DNA from 3 places in the Citricoccus alkalitolerans genome. Region 3 is predicted to be linked to each of the others. Evidence: predicted binding sites of a transcription regulator. Region 3 holds the regulator's gene; each other region holds the start of a gene.
The links. Region 3 encodes LexA, which represses DNA repair genes until DNA is damaged. Its sites were predicted from a motif close to TCGAACANNTGTTCGA; they were not measured.
Positions count from the first base shown of each region.

Region 1: a site for LexA is predicted at 3,377-3,392, ahead of ABD134_RS15130 (LexA family protein). Genes of this name have one in related genera too.
Region 2: a site for LexA is predicted at 4,853-4,868, ahead of ruvA (Holliday junction branch migration protein RuvA). Genes of this name have one in related genera too.

Region 1 is NZ_BAAALH010000003.1:31,872-38,403, forward strand. It holds gene ABD134_RS15110 (ATP-binding protein) at 1-369, shown strand, start outside; gene ABD134_RS15115 (SOS response-associated peptidase) at 584-1,360, opposite strand; gene ABD134_RS15120 (hypothetical protein) at 1,416-1,589, shown strand; gene ABD134_RS15125 (Y-family DNA polymerase) at 1,634-2,932, opposite strand; gene ABD134_RS15130 (LexA family protein) at 2,913-3,281, opposite strand; gene ABD134_RS15135 (helicase associated domain-containing protein) at 3,506-4,204, opposite strand; gene ABD134_RS15140 (hypothetical protein) at 4,621-4,887, shown strand; gene nrdH (glutaredoxin-like protein NrdH) at 4,922-5,179, shown strand; gene ABD134_RS15150 (hypothetical protein) at 5,454-6,284, opposite strand; gene ABD134_RS15155 (DEAD/DEAH box helicase) at 6,457-6,532, shown strand, end outside.
Region 2 is NZ_BAAALH010000001.1:1,179,838-1,186,369, forward strand. It holds gene secF (protein translocase subunit SecF) at 1-505, opposite strand, end outside; gene secD (protein translocase subunit SecD) at 502-2,286, opposite strand; gene yajC (preprotein translocase subunit YajC) at 2,346-2,846, opposite strand; gene ruvB (Holliday junction branch migration DNA helicase RuvB) at 3,021-4,136, opposite strand; gene ruvA (Holliday junction branch migration protein RuvA) at 4,147-4,785, opposite strand; gene ruvC (crossover junction endodeoxyribonuclease RuvC) at 4,891-5,547, opposite strand; gene ABD134_RS05330 (YebC/PmpR family DNA-binding transcriptional regulator) at 5,600-6,355, opposite strand.
Region 3 is NZ_BAAALH010000001.1:420,868-427,399, reverse strand. It holds gene ABD134_RS01885 (LysM peptidoglycan-binding domain-containing protein) at 1-180, opposite strand, end outside; gene lexA (transcriptional repressor LexA) at 392-1,135, shown strand; gene ABD134_RS01875 (hypothetical protein) at 1,140-2,036, shown strand; gene ABD134_RS01870 (ATP-dependent DNA helicase) at 2,033-4,129, opposite strand; gene hflX (GTPase HflX) at 4,126-5,709, opposite strand; gene ABD134_RS01860 (class I SAM-dependent methyltransferase) at 6,059-6,532, shown strand, end outside.

The sequences.
Region 1 (6,532 bases), on a different contig from region 3:
GTCAAGAACGTTCACCGGCCCGCTCTCCGAGAAATCAGCGGCAGGAAACTCGACTACCTCAACGCCATGCTCGAGGACACCGGCCCGTCCCGCGTCGCGGACATCGCCGTCCGCATGGGAGAAGACCGGCGGTATCAGTCGGTCTACCGTGAACGGTTGATCCACGATGAACTGATTCACCCGGCCGGGCGAGGGTACGTCGAATACGCCCTGCCCTACCTGCGCGACGCGCTCGAAACTCTCCGCGCCGGAACTGCGCCCGTCCCCGGCGCTGACGAGGTCACCCGAACCCGCACCAGGCTCACCGCTTCGAGGAGCCGGCCGGAGACCCGGGATCGAACGACACGGGACAACAACCGGAGACACTGACCGGATACGGGAAAGGGCAAAAGCCGAAACGGCACCCACCCCCATCGGCTCAGCAGGATCACGACAGCACCCCTCCGCAGGTACCCACCGCCGGGCCCCTTGATTCGGCACCACTGGATGGACCCCAGGGCCAAGCCGGTACCGTCCCCCATGGTCCAAGACACACGCTGCCGGTGCACCCAAGCGTCAGGCTGTACGTATGTCAGTGTTCCGCCTAGGAACCCTGCACGGTCTGGATCAACTCCGGCCCGTTGTTTCGCACGTTGCCTACGGCGGTCCCGACCTCGGTCAGGGTCCATGTTGAGGCGGTCCGGTAGGCCTGGTTCCGGACCTCCTCGACCAGTGCTTCGGCCTCGTCTGCGGACGCTAGCTTCTCGGGCTTCAGCCAGGTGTCCATGGTGTCGCGGTCCATAGGCAGGGGCAGACGGTCGTGCAGACCGGCCAGCTGCTCCAAGGTCGGCTCGTCGGTGCCGGTCTCGGGGGAGGGGCCGGTGAGGATTGTGCAACTCAGAAGCCACCGGCCCTCATCGTCCTCCGCGGCTGCTGGGTCTTTCCACCATTCGTAGAGCCCGGCGAAGTAGATCGGCGAACCGTCTGCGGGGCGAACGAAGAAGGGCCGCTTCGGTGTGCCCTTGGGCGCATCCGCGGGCGGCTTGAGCCATTCGTAGTACCCATCGACCGGGACTGCGCATCGCCGGGCCTTCACTGCCGCGCGAAAGGTTGGTTTCGAGGAGACGGTTTCCGAGCGGGCGTTGAAGGCTCTCGAGCCGACGGCGATGTCCTTAGCCCACGGTGGGACCAGGCCCCACCGGGCCACGTGGACCTCCCGGCGGGTTTCGGTCTCGACTGCCCGTTCCAAGATGATGGGGACTTCGCTGGTCGGGGCCACGTTCCAGTTCGGTCGAAGCGCCAGTTCTTCCTTGGGCCCGACCGCACCGGCGTTCGCTACCAGGTCTCCGAGGGCCCGGGCCATCACATACCGTCCGCACATGGGCCCCAGTCTGCCGCACACGCCCCCGTGGACCGAGGGCGCATAGGCTGAATGGATGGAGATCACCGCCGTCACCGAGACCATCCCCGACGATGACACCGGGGCTGGCGATCGAGGAATCGATGAGCTGACGGCTGAAGCCGAGTCCTACGAGGCAGGAGTGGCGACGCTCCGTGGACGAGTGCCCGCCGGTTGGCGCATCATGAATCTGCGGCGCAGCGAGCACTGAGAAGAAGACGCCGCACTACTGGTTCCGGGGCTCGTGGGGGTCTTTTACAGGTGGGCCGTGACGAGCTCCTCCCAGTGGGTGGTGGCTCTGGGGGAGAGCATGGCACGGCGCATCTGCCAGGACGGGGGTTCCCCGAGGCCTCCGTATCCCAGCCCGATACTCCCGACTCCGAAGCGGGCTGTCACGGCGTCCAGAGTGGGGCCGAGGTTGCGGCCCTCACCGGGCGGGCCGAGGCCGGGCAGGGTCTCGGCCTGGCCGGCGGGGCGCAAATCGGTGAGTACGACGCCGGCCCGCACGTACCGGGTGCCCGGGCGGATCAGCTCGGCCAGGCCTAAGGATCCGCGTGCGATCGTCACCGGCTCGGCTGTCGGCACCGGCAGTACGGCACTGATCTGAGGGGAATGGGGCTCCTGGTCCGTGGCGAACGGTGACGTTGAAGCCCAGGCCGTGAGCACCCGGGCCTCTTGCCCGGCGTTGCGCAGTCGGGAGGCGAGCTGCTGGGCGTAGATGGACAGGACCTGGCGCATGGCCGGGGTGGTGGTGACCGGTTCGGAGAAACTGCGGGAGTAGATCAGCTGGTCCTTGTACTGGCGGGGTTCCTCCTTGAGGGGGATGCAGGGGGTGCCGCGCAGCTCGCGCACGGTGCGCTCCACGACCACCGAGAACCGCCGCCGCATCTGCCCGGGGTCCTGGGCGGCGAGGTCCGCGGCGGTATGGATATTCAGATTCGCCAGGCGCCGGCCTAGGCGCCCGGCGACGCCCCACAGGTCCATGACGGGGATGCTGGCCAGAATGGTGTCCCGTTGGGTGGGGGAGTAGGCCCCGAAGTGGCACACCCCGACCTGAGACAGGGGTCGGGAGCGTTTCACCCCGATCAGGGCGACCTTCGCCAACGTCTTGGTGGGAGCGATGCCCACACGCACCGGAACCCCGGTGCAGCGGGCCACGTCCTGACGGATGCGTCGGCCGGCCTGGATCAACTCTTCAACGGTGCCGCGCAGGCTGATGAAGGACTCGTCAATGCTGTAGACCTCTTGCCAGGCGGCGTGCCGGCCGATGACCTCCATGACCCGGGCCGAAATGCTGCCGTACAGCTCGTAGTTGGAGGATCGCGCCACGATGCCCTGGGCAGCGGCGATGGGCTCGAGTTTGAACCACGGGATCCCCATCGGGATCCCCAGCGTCTTGGCTTCTTGGGACATGGCGACGACGCAGCCGTCGTTGTTGGACAGCACCACTATTGGGCGGTTCTCCAGGCTGGGGTCGAAGACCCGCTCGCACGAGGCGTAGAAGCTCTGGCAGTCCACCAGGGCGATCATGGCCTCACGAGGCGCGGGAGACATGATGCAGTGCCACCGTGACCACGCCCCAGACCCGCAGGTCCGAGAGGGAAGGGACGGCGATGTCGGGATAGGCGGGGTTCTCCGAGGAGAGCACCACGCGGCCGTCGGTGCCGATGCTGAGTCGTTTCACGGTCAGCTCGCCGTCGAGTACGGCGATCACCACGTGGCCGTGCTGGGGGCGGATCGAGCGATCGACCACGAGTTCGTCGCCGTCCCAGATCCCGGCACCGGTCATCGAGTGTCCCCGAGCCCGCACCAGGTACGTCGAGGCCCGGTTGGGCATCAGGTGCTCGGTCAGGTCGATCTCGGCGGTGGTGTAGTCCTGGGACGGCGAGGGGAAGCCGGCCATGACCACGCCGTCCTCGACGCGCGTCCGGAGTTGGTCGTCTAGCCCCTCAGCCAGGGCCCGGACCTTGGTAGCCAGCAACTCTCCACCCCAATGAATCGAAACTATGTTCGATTGGCAATCGTACAGGTGATAACTGACGGTCGCCGACGGCCCGGCGAATCCCTGTTTCGGTTCCTCATGGCCGCTGTCAGGACCTATATCGGTGACAGTGCAGGTATCCGGTTTCAGGTGGACGGTGCAGACTCGAACGAGGGCCGCTTGCGAGGGGCGGTTTTCCAGCCCGGCACCTGGCGGTCAAGCCAGAATGCGCGTTTGGGATCGAGCGTGCCGGCTCGGTCACGGTCGTGTTGTCCCTCGATCCACGAGGCCAGCACGGTTTCCTCAGGACTCGAGCTCTTGCTGCGGCGCGGCAGACGCCCATGCGCCTCGTGGAAGCGCAACACCTCGACGAGTTTCAGTCGCCATGCGGCCTCGGCGGCCAGAGCCCGGTCATCGATACGCCAGGACGGCAGCGTCTGATCCAGCCGTCGGGCCCGGTGCGCGGCCAGACGGCCGAGGCGCTCCTCAGAGCGTTGCATCGTCAGCCAATGCGCCAACGCCCACTCATCCCCCACGTCACGGTTCGTGTCGTGCTCGCTGGCATGAGGCCGGCGCTGATGTGCCACCAAGAATCTCTGTAGTTCCTCCAATCGGGCCCGCCAGCGCCGATCCGGATCCGGTAAATACGCTGGTCGTGGTCGGGGCCGATCATGTAAGAACAACCGGGCAGGAGCGGGACCGCCGCGCAACGCCTCACCCCGCTGGCGGATGTAATTCCGAACGTACTTGGGATCGGCCTCATTGAGCCGGGCGATCACGGCGATCGGCACGCCAGCATCGGCCATCATCACCCACTCCGGGTGAGCCCGCCTGACCTGACCCATGGACACGAGCCTAAACGTCAGAGCCTGTCGCAAGGTCGTGATCGGCCGGGTCCTGTGGACAACAAGGGCGGCCGCAAGCGGCCGACGGTTTCCTGGTCCGCCGGGACGGCATCGGACCAGGTACCGGCCCTGGCGGGCCGGCTTCTTCTTCGTTTTTTGCTGCTGTCCTTCGGATTATGTGCCCCGGCTCCACCGGCACAAGCCCCTCCGCTAGCGCTACGGGGCCGGCTCCTGAAGAAACCTTGGCTCGGCGCTCCCTCGTTCCTCGGTCGCTTGTTTCCTTCCCAAGCTTTCTTCTTCCGCCGCCCTGCGGGTTGCTGCCGGCTCCGTCCGGGGCAGCTCACTGCGTTTCGCCAGCAGGCAAAAAACAACGGGGGAGAGGGCCAACCTACCCCCGACGGTGAGAGGAACCCCAGATGAGTCACCACGCGATCTACGACAGCATGCAAGACAACTGTGCCGACATCCTGACCCCGGTGTGCCCGTTCTGTGGGCAGCAGGGATGGATCACCGTCCCCCAGGCCGGGGCCGACGCCCTGATGAAAGGCCACCCTGTGCAGGACGCACTGCCCGAGCTCGATCACCGACTGCGGGAGCAGATCACCAGCGGCATCCACCCGCGCTGCTTCCCCGGCGCCGAGTTCGGCGACGGCATCGACCCCGACCTCATCCACAGCCACTGACCACGACAGTTCCATCCGAGAGGACCAGACCATGATCACCGTGACCGTCTATAGCAAGCCGGCCTGCGCGCAGTGCAACGCCACCTACAGGGCCCTGGAGAAGAAGGGCGTCGCCTGCGAGACCGTGGACCTGTCCCAAGACCCCGAAGCACTGCAGCGGGTGCGGGACCTGGGCTACATGCAGGCCCCCGTGATCATCACAGAGACCGGCGATCACTGGTCCGGATTCCGCCCCGACAAGATCGAAGAGCTGGCCCAGCAGCTGGCCTGCGTGCAGACCAGGCCGGCATGAAGGGCGATGTCTGCGCCCACCCCCTGATGCCATGGATCGTCTGGACGGGGCTGAATCGAGGGCCGGCACTCCGGCCGCGTCCAGCAGGGCATTCGTGTTGGCGCACACCCCCAGCACCGTCTTGCGTTGGCACGATACGCCGCAGCCCTGAACCTGGCAGGCGGCCCGCCGCTCTCCACCCCAGGGCCGGACGGGACCCCATGGCCGGCACCGCGGCCCCGTGGTGCCCAGACGTCGACAATGGGCCTGGCTGAGAGGCCCGTGATGTCCGACCTCAAGGTATCTCGACCACCATTGAAGTGGCGACGTCCCGGAGCTCGGCGTATTCTTCCGTCTCGAGCAGCGCACGTACGGCCTCCTCGCCCTCTCGACCAGTGATTTGCTCAGCCTCAGCTTGACCGGTGTAGCCCAGGAACGAGTTGCCCGCCTCCTGCTCATAACCCTCGACACGCGGAGTGGTAAAGACCCAGGAGTCCCAAAGGTCGTCGCCTGTGGCGCCGCGCGGGTCGCCCCCTTCCGCCACGCTCACCCATAGTTCATACTCGCCGGGACTGCCTGGCGTGTCATAGGAGTGGACCAGCGCTGCTCGGTACCAAACCTCCCCATACAGCTCGGACTGGGGAACCTCCGGCATGTGCTTCGCGTCGAGCACTTCAATAAGCTCCGGCCATGGACGGCCATGCTTTATGGATGCATTACCGGTCTCGACATCGAAACCAATGGTTTGGGCTGCATTCTGGAATCCCACATACTCGTAAGGTTGACCCGGATAGTCCGTCTCGTCGGGACTCTCGACTTCCCAGAACTCTCCCGGGGCGACTGTCCACCCTGCAGGCAGCGTCCAGGTAAACATGCCGTCCTTGGTGGAGTACTGGCGTACTTCTTCGGTCGTTGGCTCTTTGGGCGGTGCGGTGGGGCCCGGTGATTCCGTTGTTGGTTCGGCGGGGGGTTGCGCAACCGCATCCGGCGTGCCCGTATCCGGGCTGGTAACCCCTCCCTCGGTGCCCACGCTTTCGTTGCCTGGGTCGGTGCAGGCTGTGAGTGTCAGGGCTGCGGCTAGCCCGATGCCGAGTGCTGCAGACCAGCGCCATTTTGCGAGGGCCATGATGGGGTCATTGTGTTGCATGTCTAATTGCACCACCACGAGGGACTCTGAGAAAGATCCCGGCGTTCTTCGATCCCATCCTGCGGCTCATGGATCCCCGCGTCCGTGGTGGTCGGCGGAGCGGGCCTGCCGCTGCACGAAACGGCCTTCTTGCTAGACGATAATGGCTTGCATGATTACCGCGCCTTCACCCATGGACCTCCTGGACCGCATGTACTACGCCGAAGGCTCGGAAGCGGAAAAGGGCT
Region 2 (6,532 bases), 760 kb from region 3:
GTGACATCTTCCAGGTGCGGAAGTAGGCGGCCATCAGCAGCGCCACGAGGACGACGAAGATGACCAGGCCGAGCAAGGCCTGCTGCGTCACACCCTGGCCCCAGGTGGGGCCCACGAAGTTGGAGGTCACCTGGTCCTGCTCGACCCCGTAGGCCGCCTGCAGGTTCGCCGCGACCTCCAGGGTCTGATCATCGTCCAACAGGTCCGTCTGGATCCGCATGGTGCCCGGCGCGATGTTGGTGACGGTGGCTTCCGCCTGCGGCACGGCATCCTGCACCGCGTCCTCACCGGGCGCGATGTCCGTGTTGGACACGGCGGAGACGGTGAACTCGGAGCCGCCCCGGAAATCGATGCCGAGGTTGAATCCACCGCGGGCCAGGGTCAGGCCGACCACCGCCACGAGGATGATCAGGGCGACGGAGAACCAGGTCTTCCACCTCGTGGTGAAGGGGTAGGAACGCTTGCCGGTGTAGAGCTGGTTACCCCAGGTGGCCAGTGCACTCACTTTTGCTCCTCCGTCCGTTCGGTTGAGGTGGTACTGGCCTCAGCGAAGTCCCAGGCAGAATCGTCGGCGCTGCTGCCATCGCCGACCGCCGCGAGCTGTTCGGCCCGCCGGCGTTCCGCGATCGTCTGCCGCTTGGCCGCCTCCTTGGAGGACTTCTGGCTCTTCTTCGTCGCCTTGCCGGACGCGGCCGGGACCGGCCTGAAATCGCGGACCTTGCCAGCCCCCTGGTACAGGGGTTCACGTCCGAGCAGCGAGGGATCGAGCCCGGACAACTTGTGCCCGCCACCGAAGAACCGGGTGTTCGCCAGCAACTGGAGCACCGGGTGGGTGAACAGGAACACCACCACGAGGTCCGCCACCGCCGTCAGACCGAGCGTAAACGCGAATCCGCGCACATTGCCCACCGCCACGAAGTACAGCACGACGGCGGCCAGCAGGTTGACGGCCTTGGCGGCCACCACGGTGCGCTTGGCCCGGAGCCAGCCGTACTCGACAGCCTCCGCCAGGCTTCGCCCGTTGCGCAACTCGTCCTTGATGCGTTCGAAGTAGACGATGAACGAGTCCGCCGTCAGGCCGATGGCCACGATCAACCCCGCTATGCCGGCCAGGGACAACCGATAGTTGTCCGACCAGCCCAGCAGGACGATCGCCAGGTAGGTCAGCACCCCCGCCACCACGAGGGAGGCCATGGTGACCAGCCCCAGCAGGCGGTACTGGAAGAACGAGTACACGGCGACCAGGGCCAGGCCGATGAGCCCGGCGATGAGGCCAAGGCGCAGTTGGTCAGCACCGAGGGTGGCGGAGATCTGCTGCTCGGACTCGATGGTGAAGCTGATCGGCAGGGCGCCGTACTTCAGCTGCTCCGCCAGGGCCGCGGCCGACTCCTCGGTGAAGTTGCCGGAGATCTGCGCCCGGCCGTCGGTGATGACGGCCTGGGACTGCGGCGCGGAGACGACCATGCCGTCCAGGACGATGGCGAACTGCTTGCGCGGGTCTCCCTCCTGGAAGGGCGTCAGGCGCTGGGTGACCTCGCGGAAGGCATCCGCGCCGGCGTTGTTGAAGGTCAGGTTGACGGCCCACTGGTTGGTGGACACACCGGTGGCCGTGTTGACCAGGCCGTAGTCGGCGTCGGCGATGTCGGTGCCCGGGACCTCCACCGGACCGACGATGTACTTCACGCCCTGATTCGGATCGCAGACGATAGCTGCCTCGTCCGTGGGCAGTGACTCCCGGTTCGGGTCCTCGAGCACGGCGGGGCAATCATGGGCCTCGAATTCGGCGGCCAGCTCCGGGGTAATCCAGTTCGGGTCCGAGCCATTCTCCGGCTCGGCCGTGGGCTCTGGGAATTCCTCCGCCGGTGTCCGCTGGTCCTCCGGTGTGGCGGTGAAGGACCCCATCGTGATGACCGGACGGAACTCCATGTTGGCGGATGCCTGGATCAGCTCACGGGTCTCCTGGTCCGGGACTCCGGGCAGGGACACCACCACATTGCGACCGCTCTGGGTGGAGATCTCCGCCTCGGAGACACCGGAGCCGTCCACACGTTGGCGGATGATCTCCACTGCCTGGTCGAGTTGCTCCGCAGACACCTCCTGGCCACCGGTGACCTCCGGGGCGAGCACCATCTGGGTGCCGCCTTCCAGGTCGAGGGCGAGCTTGGGGGCCAACTGGGCCTGGCCGGTGGCCACGCCGACACCGAGGATCGCCGCCAGGGCGACCATCAGGCCGGCGAGCCACCAGAGGGTGCGCTTGGCGCGTCCCCGGGGGGTCTTATCAGACATGGAGGGCTACGGCTTTCGGTTCACGGGGCGAGGGAGGGCGTCTGCTGAGTCAGCCGACGTCAGGCAGACGGGCGATCCGTGCCAGGACGCTGGTCGTCCGGGCCGTTGCCATCGGTCTCGTTGTTGCGGTCGGTGCCACCGTTGGCCTCTTCCAGGCCTGCCGGGGAATCCGGAACGGTGGTCTCCGGCTCGCCACCCACGGATGTACCGGCGGCACCGGCGGCGGGATCCACGGCCTTGCCGATGGCCTGCAGGTGCACGGTGGCCGTGTTGCCCGGAGAGATCTCGATGACGGCCTTGTTCTCGTCCTTGTCCACGGACAGGATGGTGCCGAACAGGCCCATGGTGGTCATGACTTCAACGCCGGGACCGAGCGACTGGTGCAGCTGCTGCTGCTGCTGCTGGGCCTTCTTGCTGCGGCGGAACATGCTGAAGATCAGCAGCGCGAAGATCGCGAGCATGATCAGCAGGAAGGGGTCGAACGGCAGGCCGCCACCGCCTTCCGGGTTGGCGCCTTCGGCGACAAGCGAGGCAGTTGCGGGGGCGATCAGCTGGGTCACTTCGGGGACACCACATTCCAGAGTCGGGGCACAGGACAACCCGATTAGTCTACGGGTAGGTTCTCACTGTCCGTTCAGACGCGCCCTCCCGTGGCACATTGTTCACCGATTTCCCAGAACCACGTCGAACGCGGGGACAGAAGTCAGGATGCGGGTTCAGGGACCGATCCGGGCTCAGGGATCAAACAGCGTGTCGACTTCGTCGGCACTGTCCGGCCGGTTGGAGTCCGCACCGGCATCCGTCGGCGTCGGCACCATCCAGAAGGCCGCCCCCGGAGAGTCGGGGGGCGGGACCAGGCCCAGGTGCTCCCAGGCGGCCGGCATGGCGATCCGGCCCCGAGGGGTCCGCCCCAACAGGCCCTCGCGCACCAAGAAGGGCTCGGCCACGGTCTCCACCGTCTCGGTCTCCTCCCCCACGGCGATGGCCAGCGTGGACAGGCCCACCGGTCCCCCGGCGAATTTGCGGCACAGTGCCTCGAGCACAGAACGGTCGAGACGGTCCAGGCCCTTCTCATCCACCTCATACATCTCCAAGGCGGCGGAGGCGGCGCGCGAGTCCACCTGGTCCAGCCCGCCGACCAGGGCCCAGTCGCGCACCCGGCGCAGCAGCCGGTTGGCGATGCGCGGCGTCCCGCGGGAGCGGCTGGCGATCTGGGTGAACCCCGCGGAGTTGACCTTCATGTCCAGCAACAGGGCGGACCGGCGCAGCACCAGCTCCAGTTCCTCGGTGCTGTAGAACTCGAGGTGGCCGGTGAAGCCGAAGCGGTCACGGAGCGGCCCGGGCAGCAGCCCGGCGCGGGTGGTGGCTCCCACCAGCGTGAAGGGCGGGATCTCCAGGGGGATGGAGGTGGCACCGGCCCCCTTGCCGACCACGATGTCCACCCGGAAGTCCTCCATGGCCATGTAGAGCATCTCCTCGGCCGGACGGGACATCCGGTGGATCTCGTCCAGGAAGAGCACCTCTCCCTCCGTCAGGGAGGACAGGATGGCGGCCAGGTCACCGGCGTGCTGGATGGCCGGGCCGGATGAGATCCGCAGGGGCGCGTTCATCTCCCCGGCGATGATCATGGCCAGCGTGGTCTTGCCGAGGCCGGGCGGTCCGGACATCAACACGTGGTCAGCGGTGCGGCCGCGCAGCCGGGCGGCCTCCAAGACCAGTGAGAGCTGCCGGCGGACCCGCTGTTGACCGACGAAGTCGTCGAGGTTCTTGGGACGCAGGGCGGCCTCGAGTTCCCGCTCCTCACCTTCAGCTGCCCCGGCCACGAGCCGTCCGTCTGGCTGTTGCGTCATGCTCTACCTCCTACCGGCCCGACCGGGCGGACTGCCCCTGGCCGAGGTGGCGCAGCGTGGACTTGAGTACGCTGGCCACGGTGCCGGACTCCTCGAGTTCGGGCTCATGCCGGATGGTGTCCCGGACTGCCTTCTCGGCGTCCTTCTCCGTCCAGCCTAAGCCGGTCAGCGCCTCCAGGACGCGGTCCATCCACGGCATCGAGCCGGCCAGGGCTGGTTGATCCTCGGCCCCGGAGGCCGGCGCGCCGGTGGGCACGAGCTTGTCCGTCAGCTCCAGGACGATGCGACGCGCGCCCTTGGGGCCGATGCCCGGGACCTTGGTGAAGGCCTTGTCGTCCCCCGTGGACGCCGCCACGCGAACCGTCTCCGGATCATGGACCGCCAGCACGGCTAGGGCCAGCCGGGGGCCGACGCCGGAGACCCCGAGCAGCACCTCGAAGACGTCCCTCTCGTCCTCCGTGGCGAAGCCGAACAGGGTCATCGAGTCCTCACGCACCACCATGGAGGTCAGGACTCGCCCGGCCTCCCCCAGGTGGAGCCCGGCCAGCGTCTGCGGGGTGGCGGAGAACCGCATACCGAAGCCGGACACGGTGAGGACGGCGTGGTTCAACGCCACGGATTCCACGGTGCCGGTCAGGGACGAAATCATGCTCAACTCGCTCTTCTCGGATTGGCAATGGAACTACAGCCGGACGGGGGCCGGACCGCCGCCCGGTTCGAACGTATCTACGAAGACCCTAGCCCATAGCGGGATTCAGATCCGGGAACCGCCGTTCCAGCCCTTCGCGCCCCGGCTTCGCTGTTCGGCAGCGAGCCAGGCCTGCTGAGCCGGCGTCGATCCCCCGGTGCGGCGGCCGCCGGAACCGCCGGCCGGCGTCGGGAAGCGCGATGCGCGCTGGGGGCTGGTGAGGTTGCCCGTCTCCAGCCCGCGCCCCATCAACCCGCCGCGCCACGCGTGGGTAATGGCCAGGGCGAGCGCATCGGCGGCATCGGCGGGCTTGGGCGGGGCGTCGAGGCGCAGGATCCTGGTGACCATGGCAGTGACCTGGTCCTTACCCGCGGTGCCGCTGCCGGTGACCGCGGCCTTCACCTCGGAGGGAGTGTGGAGCGCCACTGGAATGCCGCGCCGGGCGGCCGCCGCGATGACCACGCCGGAGGCCTGGGCGGTACCCATCACGGTCGGCGTGTTGTTCTGCGCGAACATGCGCTCCACGGCCACGTGGTCCGGGCTGTGGCGGTCGAGCCACTCGTTGATGGCCTCGTCGATGGCGAGCAGCCGCAGGTCGAGGGACTGTTCGGCCGGGGAGCCGACGACCGTCACCGCCACCAGCGTTGCGGTGCGGTTGGGCGCGACGTCCACCACGGCAATGCCGCAGCGGGTCAGACCCGGGTCGACACCGAACACCCGCAGAGGTTTCGGTGCCCGGCGTGCTGCGCTCCCGGGGCTGAGGGTCAAGGGCGGATCAGTCCTCGTCCAGCTGGGCGAGGACCTCCGGGGAGATGTCCACGTTGGAGTAGACGCTTTGCACGTCGTCCAGGTCCTCCAGCGCGTCCTCCAGGTTGAAGTATGTCTTGGCGCCCTTGGCGTCCAGGTCCACCTTCATGGTGGCCACGAACTCCATCTCGTCCGTGTCGTATTCGATCCCGGCCTCTTCCAGGGCGGTGGCCACGGCCCGCAGGTCGGAGGGGTCGCACAGGATCTCGAAGGAGTCCCCCGACTGCATGACCTCCTCGGCGCCGGCGTCCAGCACCGCCATCAGGATGTCGTCCTCGGCGTGCCCCTCGGCCGGCAACCGGACCAGGCCGGTGCGGTTGAACAGGAAGGCCACAGAGCCCGAGTCGGCCATGGTGCCGCCACTGCGGGTCACCGCGGTGCGGACCTCGGCGGCGGCGCGGTTCTTGTTGTCCGTCAAGCACTCGACCATGAGGGCGGATCCCTGCGGCCCGCGAACCTCGTAGATGATCTCCGTGTACTCGATGACCTCACCGGTCAGGCCGGCGCCGCGCTTGATAGCACGCTCGATGTTGTCATTGGGCACAGACTGCTTCTTGGCCTTGGTGACCGCCAGCTCGAGGGCGGGATTGCCGTCCAGGTCGGGACCTCCGGCGCGGGCCGCCACCTCGATGCCCTTGACGTACTTGGCGAAGGCCTTGGCGCGCCGGGCGTCGATGATGGCCTTCTTGTGCTTGGTGGTCGCCCACTTGGAATGCCCTGACACGTGTTCTCCTCTCCGCGCCGACCGCGCCTGAGCACGGCCCGCATCGGCTGTTGGTGATGATCGGGTTCGTCCTGGTCCGGGCGCCACTGCGCCGGGCCCTGCCGCTGCCGGCAGAAGTCTGGCTTCGATTCTACGGGAGGAGCCGCCGGTGCCCCCGTCCGTGCGGGACACGGTGCG
Region 3 (6,532 bases):
CTCGTCATCCGACGCAGCCGCCGGTGCCATCCCGTGCGCGCCGAAGAAGACAGCGGCCGCTGCGGCGAGGATCGCCAGGACAATGACGGGAAACCCCACGAAGAGGAAACGACCACGGCGGTTCAGGTGGAATCCGGCGGAGCCGGCTGCGCGGGTGTTGACCGATGCTGCAGTACTCATGCTCTTCTGCCTCTCCTCCCGGACCCCCGGGCCATCTAGAACGTGTGTTCGACTGCTTCGACATCATGTCTAGCACGCCTGTTCGAACCATGCCAAGAAAACTTCGAACATATCTTTGAATCAAGGCTGTGACTCCGGTACCGTCAGACCCAGCGACCCAGCACGAGACATCTCACCAAGACCGACGGACACGATAAGAACGGATGGTCGAATGGCCCCCCGGATTCCCCCTCCAGCCCAGGACCTGCACCGCGATCCCAGCGTCCGGCCCCTCACTGATCGTCAGCGGATCATCCTCGGATCCATCCGCTCTGCGATCGCCGCGCACGGTTATCCGCCGTCCATGCGGGAAATCGGGGACGCCGCGGGCCTGGCCTCGCTCTCATCGGTCACCCATCAACTGGGCCAGCTCGAGAAGCTGGGGTATCTCCGCAAGGATCCGGGCCGCCCGCGCGCCATGGAGGTGCTGTTGGACGAGAACGGCCGGGCCCTCGTGTCGGAGTCGGACGCCACGGCCCCCGAATCAGCCGCCACGCCGGTGGGGTCGGTGAGGACGCTGCACACGGGGGCCTCGGACGGTGATGCCGTACCGGTTCCGCTGGTGGGCAGGATCGCCGCCGGTGGGCCGATCCTCGCCGACCAGCAGGTCGAGGATGTCATGACACTGCCGCGCCAGCTGACCGGTGAGGGCGAGCTGTTCATGCTGAAGGTCTCCGGGGATTCCATGGTCGATGCCGCCATCTGCGACGGCGACTGGGTGGTCGTACGCCAGCAGAACAACGCACAGAATGGGGACATCGTCGCCGCTCTCCTGGACGACGAGGCCACGGTGAAGACCTTTCGGCAGCGAGATGGCCACACGTGGCTGCTACCGCAGAATTCTGCGTATGAGCCCATACTCGGCGATGCGGCGACGGTCATGGGTAAGGTCGTCACGGTACTCCGGGCGCTCTGAGCCCATGAACCATCGGCCTCTGCCGCCAGGCGTCCGCGTGGCGGATGCCGAGGAGTTCGTCTACACCCACGGGCGGTTGCTCGAACGCCGCCGGGTGGACCTGATGCTCCACGGCGGCGGCACTGAGGGTGTCCTGGCCGCCCTGGAGGCGTACCGCAATCCGGACGGGGGATTCGGTCATGGCCTTGAACCTGACGTTCGGTCACCGAAGAGTGAGGCGCTCTCCACGCTGACGGCCCTGGACCTCTTGGCCGGTTGGGATCTCGCCGAGCATCCCTGGGTGCGCTCTGGACTGGAATGGGTGGCCTCGACCTCCGGGCTAGACGGTTCCGTACCGTTCGTCACCGAGGCCTCCCTCGAGTGGCCCCATGCACCGTGGGTCCACCCGGTTCCGGGCGGTTCGCACCTCACGTATGGCTTCGCCGCCGCGGCCCTGCTGACGGGGTTCTCGGGCGGCTGGGCCGAGGCTGCCTCGGACTGGTGCCGCCTCCGACTGGCCCGGGCCTCGACTGTCGGTGACCTTCCCGCCTATGAGATCAAGTACGCCCTGAGGTTCCTTGCCGCGGACAGCCTTCCCCCGGAACCGGCCGACAGCTCGGTCCTGGCATCCCTCCGTGAACGGCTGTCTGCCGAGGGCTCGCTCCCCGTGGAGGGTGGCGCGGAGGACGAACGGATCCACGCGGTCGACCTGGTCCATGATCCGTGGACCGTTCCCTTCCCCTCCGACCTTCCCGGCAGGCTCGTTCCGGCAGCCGTGATGTCACGGGACCGACGGTGGCTGGCTTCCGCCCAGGACCCCGACGGCGGATGGTCCGTGGACTGGCCTGCCTGGAGCCCAGCCCCCGGCCTCGAATGGCGGGCTATTCGCACGGTCGACGCGCTAGAGATCCTGATCCGCTAGTCACCGGGACGGAGCCGTTCCAGCACGCCGCGGACCACCGAGGGATCGGCCGTGGGCCAGAAATCCGGCAGGGTCGAGCGCAGGAATGACCCATACCGTTCCGTCGCCAGCCTCGAGTCGAGGACAGCCACGACACCGCGGTCCGTCGCAGTCCTGATGAGCCGGCCGGCGCCCTGCGCCAGGCGGACTGCCGCATGGGAGGCGGAGACCGCCATGAAACCATTGCCGCCATGGCGGCTGATGTCCCTGGACCGCGCCGTGGAGAGAGGATCGTCTGGTCGCGGGAACGGGATGCGGTCGATGACCACCAGCCGGCAGGACTCGCCGGGCACGTCCACACCCTGCCACAGGCTCATGGTCCCGAACAGACAGGTGTCCTCCTCCGTGGCGAACTGCCGAACCAGGGCGGTCAGCGTGGTGTCCCCCTGGCACAGGATCGTGGGCTTCGGGCCGAGCCGGGTGCGCATCTCCGCTGCGGCATCCTCGGCGGCCCGCTTGGAGGAGAACAGGCACAGGGCACCGCCGCCGGACGCCCGCAGCAATGACTCCAGTTCGTCATAGCTCTCGGGGGCGGCGAACCGGCCTGGCTTCGGCAGGTGCCGGGCCACGTAGAGCACACCCTGCCTCGGGTAGTCGAAGGGACTTCCCACGTCCAGACCGGTCCAGGCCGGCGCACCCTCGCCCATCAGGCCGAGAGAGCCTGCCACCGGGTTGAACGATTCTCCGACGGCCAACGTGGCAGAGGTCAGCACGGCCGTGGCCTGACCGAAGAGGCCTTCGCGGAGTTTGCCGGCCACGGACAGCGGCGCCACGTAGAGCATCGGCGCCGCAGACTCGTCCCCGGGGATCCACCCGGTGCCGGGCTCGAAGTGGCCCGGACGGGAGGCCCAGAGCACCTCGGGGTGAGTGGTGTCCGGGGTCGTCTCCAGCATCCGCTCGGCCACGTCCAGGACGTCCTGCATCCGGGACCGGGCCATCTGACGTCCGCCGTCGGCCGAGGAGTCCGCGCCTCCCCCGCTCGGCTTGGAATCGCTCAGTCCCTGGCGGGCCGCATCGCGGACGGACTTGAGTGCGTTCTGCTGGACCTCGTCCGGCCCGCGCGGGATCAGGCCCGTGGGAGTGGCAGTGAAGGCGGCATCGAGGCCGATGCCGGCCTGTACCAGGTCCTCCACGGCGATGGCCGTGTGCTTGCGGGCCGAGGACGCCGCGGCCTGCACGATGGCCCCGGAGAGCTGGCCGGTGACCGCACCGGTCACGCGGTCCTGGAGCTCGTGGGCCTCGTCCACCACCACGGCCTCGAACTCGGGCAGGACGGCGAGCCCCTCGAAGGCGGCGATGGCGAGCATGGCGTGGTTGGTGACCACCACGTCCGCTTCCCCGGCATCCGCGCGTGCCCTCTCGGAGAAGCACTCGGCCGCCATCGGGCACTTCTGGGCGCCCAGACAGTCCACCGCGGACACGGAGACCTGGCGCCACGCGCGGTCGGTGACACCCGGGTCAAGGTCGTCCCGGTCCCCCGTGTCCGTCTCCTCGGACCATTCCCGCAGGCGTAGGACCTCGCGGCCCAGGGGACTGGTCGGTCCCCCGTCGGCCCCGGACAACATCTCGCCGTCGTCGGCCATGCCGAACAGGGTCTGACCGTCCTCCTCCGGGAAGCCGCCCTCCAGCTTGTGCTTGCACAGGTAGTTGGACCGTCCCTTGACCAGGGCGACGTTCATGGGACGGGGAAGCTCGTCCCGCAGGGCTTCCAGCAGCTTGGGCGCATCCCGGCGCATGATCTGGGATTGCAACGCCAGGGTGGCGGTGGCCACCACCACGGGATTCTCGGCCTCCAGGGCGTGCTGGAGCGCCGGCACCAGGTACGCCAGCGACTTCCCCGTGCCGGTGCCCGCCTGCACCAGCAGGTGCTGCCCGGTCTCCAGGGAGCGGGCGACCTCCACGACCATGCGCCGTTGCCCTTCGCGGCGTTGGCCCCCGGTGGCCGTGACGGCGGCATCCAGCAGGCGCAGGGCCTCCCGTTCGGCGTCAGTGCGGGGCTCGGCGGCGGGCTCCGCCACGGCAGCCGGCGGAGCCTGATCAACCGTCTCTGTCATGCTCCGGCGCGCTCCTGACCGTCCTCGGACCCCTCGGCGGCGAAACGGCGCAGGTCGTCGGCGATGTCCTCGCGGACCAGCACCCTCAGCCGCGTTCCCTCGGCCTCGTAGGTCTCCGAGATGATGTCCGCGTCCGGCGAGTGCAGGCGCGAGACCACGTCCCCGTCGGTGAACGGGATCAGCAGATCCAGGGCCACGTTCGGGCGCGGGATCGCGTCCGAGACAGCGCGCTCGAGTTCTTCGATCCCCTCCCCGGTCCTGGCGGAGACGACCACTGACCGCGGTTCCCTCTGGCGCAACCGGGCCACCACCACCGGGTCCGCGGCGTCGGCCTTGTTCAGCACAATGATCTCCGGGACCTGCCGGGCTTCCACTTCGGCCAGCACGGCTCGCACGGCGGCGATTTGCCCCTCGGGATCCGGGTGCGAGACGTCAACGACGTGCAGGATCACGTCAGCATCGGCCACCTCCTCCAGGGTGGAGCGGAAGGCCTCGACCAGCTGTGTCGGCAACGAACGGACGAAGCCGACCGTGTCCGAGAGCGTGTAGCCGATGCCGTCCGGGGTGACTGACTTACGCACGGTCGGATCCAGGGTGGCGAACAGTGCGTTCTCCACGAGGACGCCGGCATGCGTGAGGCGGTTGAGCAGGGAGGACTTGCCGGCGTTCGTGTACCCGGCGATCGCCACGGAAGGTACCCGATTGCGTCGCCGGTTGGCCCGCTTGGTCTCGCGCGCCGGCTTCATCGCGGCGATCTCCCGGCGCAGCTTGGCCATGCGGGTGCGGATACGGCGGCGATCCAGTTCGATCTTCGTCTCGCCGGGACCGCGGGAGCCGATGCCCTCACCGCCGGCGGCACGGCCACCGGCCTGGCGGGACATGGACTCACCCCAACCGCGCAGGCGCGGCAACAGATACTCGAGCTGCGCCAGCTCCACTTGGGCGCGGCCCTCACGGGACTGGGCGTGCTGGGCGAAGATGTCCAGGATCAGCGCCGTGCGGTCGATGACCTTGACGCGGACGATGTCCTCCAGGGCACGGCGCTGAGAGGGAGCCAGTTCCGAGTCCACGACGACGGTGTCCGCACCAGTCATCGCCACGATGCCGCGCAGCTCCTCGGCCTTGCCCTTGCCCAGGAAGGTGGCCGGATCCGGCAGGTGCCGGCGCTGGATCAGACCGTCCAGGACCTCGGACCCAGCGGTCTCGGCCAGGGCCGCGAGCTCGCGCAGGGAGTTCTCTGCGTCCTCCGCGGTCCCCTCGGACCAGAGTCCGGCGAGGACGACCCGTTCCAGGCGCAGCTGGCGGTATTCGACCTCGCTCATGTCCTCGAGCTCGGTGGACAGTCCGCTGACGCGCCGCAGGGCCTGACGTTCAGCCAGATCGAACTGCTCGCCGTCCGCCTCGGTGTGCCCGTCCCCGCCCTCGGACAGCGCGAGCGCTCGGCCCTGTTCGGAAGCGTTTTTGGCGGCACTGGCAGCATCAGCCGCGAGGATCCGGTCGATCACATCACGGATCTCGGACTCGTTCCCGTGCTGCTCGTTCGCGGGCTGGTCGTTCCCCTGCGGGGTGGTCTCGGTCATGGTCTCCTTGGAAGAGGTGTGGTCTCTAGGGTAGTCGCTGGCGGGGACGCCGAGGGTGTTCGGGTCGCCGCTGTGGATGGGGGTTCTCGGGGCCACCAGGGCCTCCTTCACGGGTCGTGCCGGCGTGGGGTCGGCGCGAGGAATCACGGCAGACCAGGACCCGGACAGTCGGGTCACGCAGGCTCAGGAAAAAGTGGGTGCCATCACGGACGGTGCCTCGACCCGCTGCACAGCGGGGAGGTCAGGGTCCGGAGCGTCGGTGCCACAAGGACACATCAGGCTCAACGCAGGTAAATCCACATGCCATCCAGTATAGGGGCGCTGTCAAGCAGAGGTAGCATCGGCCGTGATGGATTCCGCACACTACTTCTCCGCTGAGCCGGTCGGCCCCGAACAACGACGCCGGCTCAGCGTCACCTTGGCCGGCCGGGACGTCACCGTCGAGACGGCGGGCGGCATCTTCTCCCCCGACGCCCTGGACAAGGGCACCGCGGCGATGCTGCGGACGGTCCCGGACCCGCCGTCGTCGGGCTCCTTCCTGGACATCGGCACCGGATGGGGGCCTCTCACCCTCACGCTGGGGCTGTCCAGCCCCGGGGCCCAGATCACGGGGGTGGAGGTCAATGACCGGGCCGCGCAGCTGTGCCGGGACAATGCCGCCGCCCTCGGCCTGGAGAACGTCTCCGTCTACCGGCCGGACGAGGTCCCTGCCGGGCGGACCTTTGACCTGATCTGGTCCAATCCGCCGATCCGGGTGGGCAAGGAGGCACTGCACTCGATCCTGTTGCAGTGGCTGCCGCGGCTGGCTCCCGGAGGCCAGGCC